2 regions of the Paraburkholderia sp. BL17N1 genome follow, and region 2 is predicted to be linked to the other one. Evidence: riboswitches for the same ligand, from Rfam matches in the RefSeq annotation. Region 2 holds a riboswitch; the other holds the start of a gene.
The links. A riboswitch is a leader RNA that binds a small molecule or an ion and turns the genes downstream of it on or off. The one in region 2 is predicted to bind thiamine pyrophosphate.
Positions count from the first base shown of each region.

Region 1: linked by a shared signal. The riboswitch ahead of B0G82_RS07840 (FAD-dependent oxidoreductase) and the one ahead of thiC (phosphomethylpyrimidine synthase ThiC) in region 2 are both predicted to bind thiamine pyrophosphate.

Region 1 is NZ_RBIW01000001.1:1,768,516-1,771,917, reverse strand. It holds gene B0G82_RS07850 (thiazole synthase) at 1-385, opposite strand, end outside; gene thiS (sulfur carrier protein ThiS) at 442-639, opposite strand; gene B0G82_RS07840 (FAD-dependent oxidoreductase) at 721-1,851, opposite strand; TPP riboswitch at 2,068-2,191, opposite strand; gene B0G82_RS07835 (ABC transporter ATP-binding protein/permease) at 2,584-3,402, shown strand, end outside.
Region 2 is NZ_RBIW01000001.1:2,752,414-2,755,815, reverse strand. It holds gene B0G82_RS12460 (cytochrome b/b6 domain-containing protein) at 1-36, opposite strand, end outside; gene B0G82_RS12455 (DUF1223 domain-containing protein) at 67-912, opposite strand; gene B0G82_RS12450 (GreA/GreB family elongation factor) at 1,363-1,773, shown strand; TPP riboswitch at 1,927-2,045, shown strand; gene thiC (phosphomethylpyrimidine synthase ThiC) at 2,236-3,402, shown strand, end outside.

The DNA of each region.
Region 1 (3,402 bases), 980 kb from region 2:
CCAATTGCGCGGCCGCTTCGATCAGGCCGACCGGGTCGGGCTGCAGCGTGTAATCGTCGCCGATCAGTTCGAGCTTGATCCACTCGGTTTCGAAGATTTCGCGCGCCATATGCGCGGTCGTCACCGCCTCGCCGACGGTCAGGCAGCCGGCCGTGTTCGGCAGTAGCGGTACGCCGTGGCGCTTCAGCAGATCGAAGAAGCCGGCTTCCGCGCCGCCTTCGTTCATTTGCCGGCGCAGCGCGACAGTCACCATGCCGGGCCGCGCGGCATCGATCGAATCGGATAGCGATTGCAGCGACGGATAACGCGAGGTGCCAAGCAGCACGCGGCTCGCGAAAGTCTGGCCGTAGAGCGTGAGCGCGTCGGCGGTATTTGGGGAAGTCATTTGCATAATCTTTTGTCTCCGGCAATCCGGCGTTTCAGGCAATGCATGGCGGTCGTTCAGCCGCCAGCCACGGGTTGCACGACATCGAGCCTGTCGCCCGCTTGCAGCGCGCGCGCCGCGTGCTGGGTGCGCGCCACGAAGTCGCCGTTCAAGGCGACCGCAAACGGCGGACGCGCGCCGAACGCGGTCAGCGCGTCCGCGACAGTCGCGCCCTCGGGCAGCGACAACGGCTTCTGATTGATATGAATGTCCATGGTGTTCGAATACGTTTCAGTCGATGGCGAAAGCGGCGTGGCGGGCAGCGCTCGTCTGAGTCATGACGGGTCGCGCAACGCTCATGCCGGCTCCCGCGCGGAGTCCAGTTGAAAAAGCTCGCTCCAGCGCGCGTCGCGCTGCCAGTCGGCGAAGGCATCGGCGTCGCCGATGCGGCCGTCGAGCAGCGCCGCGGCGAAGCGCACGGCTTCGTCGGCGACTTCGGGCACGATCATGTAGCCGTGCCGGTACAGGCCGTTCACGCGCAGTGTCTGCGCGCCGTCCCACAGCAACGCCGGACGGTGGTCCGGCAGAGTTGGGCGGCACTGCGAATTCAGTTCGAGGATGCGTGCCTCGCCGAAGCCGGGATGCACGGAAAACGCCGCGCTCAGCAGTTCGAGCGCGGAGCGCACGCTGACCGGCGACATGTCCTCGCCTTCCACTTCGGTCGCGCCGATCACGTAGAGATCGTCCTGCTTCGGCGCAATGTAGAGCGGATAGCGTGGATGCAGCAGCCGCACCGGCCGCGTCAGCTTGATACCGGGCGCATGCACGCGCGCGACTTCGCCACGAATGCCGCGCAGCGTAGGCAGCACGGACTTCGCGCCGAGGCCGCGGCAATCGATTGTGATACGCGCGGGCGGCAGCGCACGCTCGTCGACCGGCGTATTCCAGTGCGTGTCGACGCCGCGTTGCGCGAGGCCCGCAGCCAGCGCGGTCAGCACCTGACGGTTGTCCAGCTGGCCTTCACGCGGCAGCAGCCAGCCCTGGTTGAAACGGCCCGCCAAAGCAGGCTCGGCGGCGCCGAGCTGCGCGCCCGCCAGGGTGACGAAGCCGCCGTCCAGCAATTCATCCGGAGCGTTCGAGCGCACCCGGCGTTCGAATAGCGGCGCTTCGGTGCGGTCGGCGTGATGCCAGACGACCAGCGTGCCGTTGCGCTGAAAGAACACCGGCTCAGGAAGTTCGGCCAGCACTTGCGGCCAGGTGTCGAGCGAACTCGCGCCGAGACGGGTGATCAGCAGTTCGGCGCTGGCGGCTTCCGCGAGCGGTGCCAGCATCGCCGCGGCGACCCACGCGGCCGATTGCGTGCCGGCGGCATCGCCACGTTCATAGAGCGCCACGCGATGCCCCTGACCGGCGAGCCGCCACGCCACCAGCCGCCCGCACAGGCCACCGCCGAGCACGGCGAAATCGGGTTGTGCAGAACGCGTCATCGCGCACACTCCGTTTCAGGACGGCAAGCAAAGCTGAAGCACCGCGCGCCGACGGCGGCGTGACGAAGAGCAAAACACATATCTGAAGAATAGGCGGTCATCGAGTCCTTTCCGTACGGCAACAAAGCGCTCGTACCCAGGACGAAACCGGCGGGTGAGGCCGGCCAGGCAATGCGCGATCCAATGACGGACGCTGCCCGGCGGGGAATGGAAGACTGGCTGCTTCCGGAAACTTCCCGCGCCGGTATTACCCGGATCGGGTGCAAAGGGTGTCTCTCAGCCTCGCCGCCGCGCCATGAAAATCATGCCGCCTGTGCGCGAAGCACCCCTGTTTCGTCGAAGGTCATTAGACCATAAAAGGCGCGGCGCCCGCAAACCAGCGGCTGGCCGCGTCGCGCGCGATTTGATCCGACACCATCTTTCACGTTATCAATGCGGCCGAAGGCGGCGCTCTGGCACAATGCCAGCACAGGACGCCGCACGGACGCGGCGCGGGCGGCACGCCGTCCCGCCGTGTTCGCAACTGCAGCGGCGCGGGGCCTCGCGGCGCAAATTAATTTTCGCTTAAGGGCTTCACGCCAGAATCTGACGCTCACTCAGGCGTGCGTTCGTCGAGCACGACGCCCGGGCATGTACCGCAAACCCGCCGCAGGGCAGCCCGCAGACGAGCTGCCCGAACGGGGTCAGCCCCAATGGGCCACCCCGATGGGCCAGCACTACTTCAGGATGCTCATGACACCGAATACCTCTGCCAGCCCCGTGCTGCCGCCGGACGAAAAAGTCTCCGCCTGGAGCCTGATCAAACCTTACTGGGTTTCCGAAGAACGAAAAACGGCCTGGGGCCTGCTCATCGCGATCATCGTGATGAATCTGCTCGTGGTGTGGATCAACGTACGGCTGAACCGCTGGAGCGCCGACTTCTACAACGCGCTGCAAACCAAGAACGTGCACGACTTCCCGCACCTGCTGATGGTGTTCTCGGGGCTCGCGTTCGGCTTCATCATTCTCGCGGTGTACGGCCGTTACCTACGCCAGATGCTCGGCTTCCGCTGGCGCCAGTGGCTGACCACGCGCTACCTGAACGAGTGGCTGAACGACAGCGCCTTCTACCGGATCGAGCGCGACCGCCTCGCCGACAACCCCGACCAGCGGATCAGCGACGACCTCCAGTCGTTCGCCACCAGCACGCTCTCGCTGACGCTCGACCTGCTGTCCACCGTCGTCACGCTGGTGTCGTTCATCACGATCCTGTGGTCGCTAGCCGGCGCGCTGACCATTTCGCTCGGCGGCATGCCGATTGAGATTCCCGGCTACATGGTGTGGGCCGCTGCGCTCTACGCCGTGGTCGGTTCGCTGATCATCCAGAAGGTCGGCCATCCGCTCGTGCCGATCAACTATCAGGCGCAGAAAGTCGAGGCGGATTTCCGTTTCGGCCTGATCCGTCTGCGTGAAAACGCCGAACAGATCGCCTTCTATAACGGCATGGAGACCGAGAAGAAGAACGCGCATTCGCTGTTCGGCCGTATCCGCGACAACTGGTGGCAGGTGATG
Region 2 (3,402 bases):
CGGCACAGTGTCGCGAAGTGCATGATGGGTTGCCATGAAACTCTCCTCTGAGCGCGGACGCGGCGATCAATGGCACGCGGCCAGTTCGGCCACTTGCAGAACATCGCCGGTCGCCTCGTTTTCGACGAAGGCGACCACGCCGAAGCGGTCGGCGGGCGCGTTGACGTTGGCATCCGCGGTTGCGTCCTGGATGCGGATATCGCGGCGAATCTGTGCGTTGCCCGCGACGAGCGGCACCGGGCCGATCCATTGCCGCACAACGCGTTCGTGATGCAAGGTGACGCCGCTGTTTTCGCCGGCGCCGACTTGCGAGCTGAGCGAGTTCTCATAGACAGCGAGGTAGGCGTCCAGCTGGCCCGCTGTGTCCGCCGACTTGCTGGTGAATTGCGCCGTGACGTTGAACGCACCCGGCGTCTGCTGTTGCTTGAGTTCGAGCGCGACGTTCGCTTGCGCCGGCTCGCCGACGACTTTGCCGATGCTGCTCTCGAAACTGTCGCGTCGCGACCAGCTACGCAGTTCGCGTCCCGAGACGAAAATCTCCGGCGTGTAGATGGTGTGACCGCCGCCGAGATCGGTGAGCGCCTGCTGACGTTCGGTGAAACGATGTTGCGAGAAGCGGTCAGTCCAGCCGAGACTATTCCAATAGTCCACGTGCAGCGCCAACGGCACGATGCTTTGCGTCGCGCCGCTGTTTTTCCATTGGCTCAGCCAGTTGTCGGCGGGCGGGCAGCTATTGCAGCCTTCGCTGCTGTACAGCTCGACCAGCGCCACGCGATGCGCCGGGCTATGCGCGCTGCAGACGGCGCTGGCCGCGTCCGCGAGGCCGCTGGCCAGCAGCGTGGTCAGCGCGATAGCGAGCGCGACGCTTCGAGTGAAACGCCGATGGTCTCGGCGGAGTCCGGCGGTTTGCATGACATGCTCCAATCAGGATCTGCACGTTTGTCGGACCACACGGCGGGTTATGACAGCGCGTTTGCAATTTTTCCCAGCTTTTTTCCTGAAGCGCGAACACGTCCGGCGATGCACGACTCGCGTGCTAACATTGCCCTTTCGATCGCGCGCATTCAGTAAGACGAATGGCGGCGCCCTCTTCACTCTCTTTCGCTGCCTGCCGACTACCTCGATGCGCTTTCCGACTTCCCGTGCCTTCTTCCGTTTGCGCCCCCGCCGCGCAACCGGCTGCGCGCGCGCGGAACTCATGCCGCGCCACGCCGGCGAGCCGTCCCGAACGCTCCCGCTCCACGCCGCCCGGCGCTCGATCTAACGCTGCCCGCTCCATTGCCTGAGCCGCGTTGTCGGGCTCCGGGCCGATCTCATCCGCACGCTGTTCCCTCAAATGCAGATCGAATTGGAGTACCCGTCGTGAAAAAGACGAAAACCTGTTACCTCACCGAACTCGACGTCGCCCGTCTCGAGAAACACGCCGCCAGGCCAGGCGCGGACGCGCGTTTGCAAGACATGCTCGACGACGTGCTGGAACGCGCGGTGATTGTCGATTCGCGCGAGATACCTGCCAACGTCGTCACGATGAACTCACAAGCCACGCTGGTCGACGAAACCAGCGGCGAGCAGATGACCTGGACCGTGGTCTATCCGCCCAATGCGGACTTCGCGCACGGCCGCCTGAACGTGTTCTCGCCCGCCGGCATTGCCTTGCTCGGCGCCAAACGCGGCGAGCGCATCCGCTTCACGCCGCCAAGCGGTACTGAGAAAGTGCTGAAGCTGGAAAAGATCCTGTTTCAGCCAGAAGCCGCCGACGATTTCACGCTGTAAGCAACGCCCCGCGCGCCACGCGAAACTTTTTGCCGCGGCATCTGCGGCCGCCCCGTCGATCCGCAACAAGCGCGTAGCGGCCCGCTGTTATTTCCATCATCCGACTTTTCAAGATGGGTTGCCAAGCAGCGGGCGCCCGGTGTATCGTGTGCGCTGCTAACGCGGGGGTCCTGCGTCGCACGGAGGTTGGAGGTCCGTGCCGCGTGGGTGAGAAATACCCTTTGAACCTGATCTGGATAATGCCAGCGCAGGGAAGCGTACGGATTTCGCAGCCAAGCTTTATTGGCTCATCTCTCGCGAATTCCGACTACTTCCGTCTCGTCTCCTGCTTAGCCGCCCCACTCAACGCCATGCTCTGCATGGGACCAGAGTAAGGCGCTAAAGCGCCAACTCTGGTCGACTGCTCTGCATGGGACCGGAGTAAGCGCTAAAGCGCCAACTCCGGTCGACACAGGAGATACGATGAACGCCAATCCGAAGTTCCTTTCCGCCGACGCTCACGTCGACGAAGCCGCTGTCGCGCCGTTGCCGAATTCCCGCAAGGTCTACGTGACCGGCTCGCGTGCCGACATCCGCGTGCCGATGCGCGAAATCTCGCAGGCCGACACCCCCGACAGCTTCGGTGGCGAAAAGAATCCGCCGGTCTATGTCTACGACACGTCGGGCCCTTACTCCGATCCGGAAGCCAAGATCGACATCCGCGCGGGTCTGCCCGCACTGCGCCAGGCCTGGATCGAAGAACGCGGCGACACCGAAGCGCTGACGGGTCTGTCGAGCGACTTCAGCCGCGAGCGCGCCGCCGACACGGCCACCGCCGATCTGCGCTTCAAGGGCCTGCATCGCACGCCGCGCCGCGCGATCGCCGGCAAAAACGTCTCGCAGATGCATTACGCCCGCAAAGGCATCATCACGCCGGAAATGGAATACATCGCGATTCGCGAGAACCAGCGCCGCGCCGAGTATCTGGAGAGCCTCAAGACAAGCGGGCCGAACGGTGAAAAGCTCGCGGCGATGATGGGCCGCCAGCATCCGGGCCAGGCGTTCGGCGCCAGCGCGTTCGGCCCGAACGGTCTCACGGCGATCACGCCGGAATTCGTGCGCGAAGAAGTCGCACGCGGCCGCGCGATCATCCCGAATAACATCAATCACCCGGAAAGCGAGCCGATGATCATCGGCCGCAACTTCCTCGTGAAGGTGAATGCGAACATCGGCAACTCGGCGGTGACGTCCTCCATCGGCGAGGAAGTCGACAAGATGACGTGGGCGATCCGCTGGGGCGGCGACACGGTGATGGATCTCTCCACCGGCAAGCATATCCATGAAACGCGCGAGTGGATCATCCGCAATTCGCCGGTGCCGATCGGCACGGTGCCGATTTACCAGGCACTGGAAAAGGTCAACGGCAAGGCCGAAGACCTGACGTGGGAAATCTTCCGCGACACGCTGATCGAACAGGCCGAGCAAGGCGTCGATTACTTCACGATTCACGCGGGCGTGCGTCTGCAATACGTGCCGCTGACGGCCAAGCGTATGACGGGCATCGTCTCGCGCGGCGGCTCCATCATGGCGAAGTGGTGCCTCGCGCATCACAAGGAAAGCTTCCTGTACGAGCATTTCGAAGACATCTGC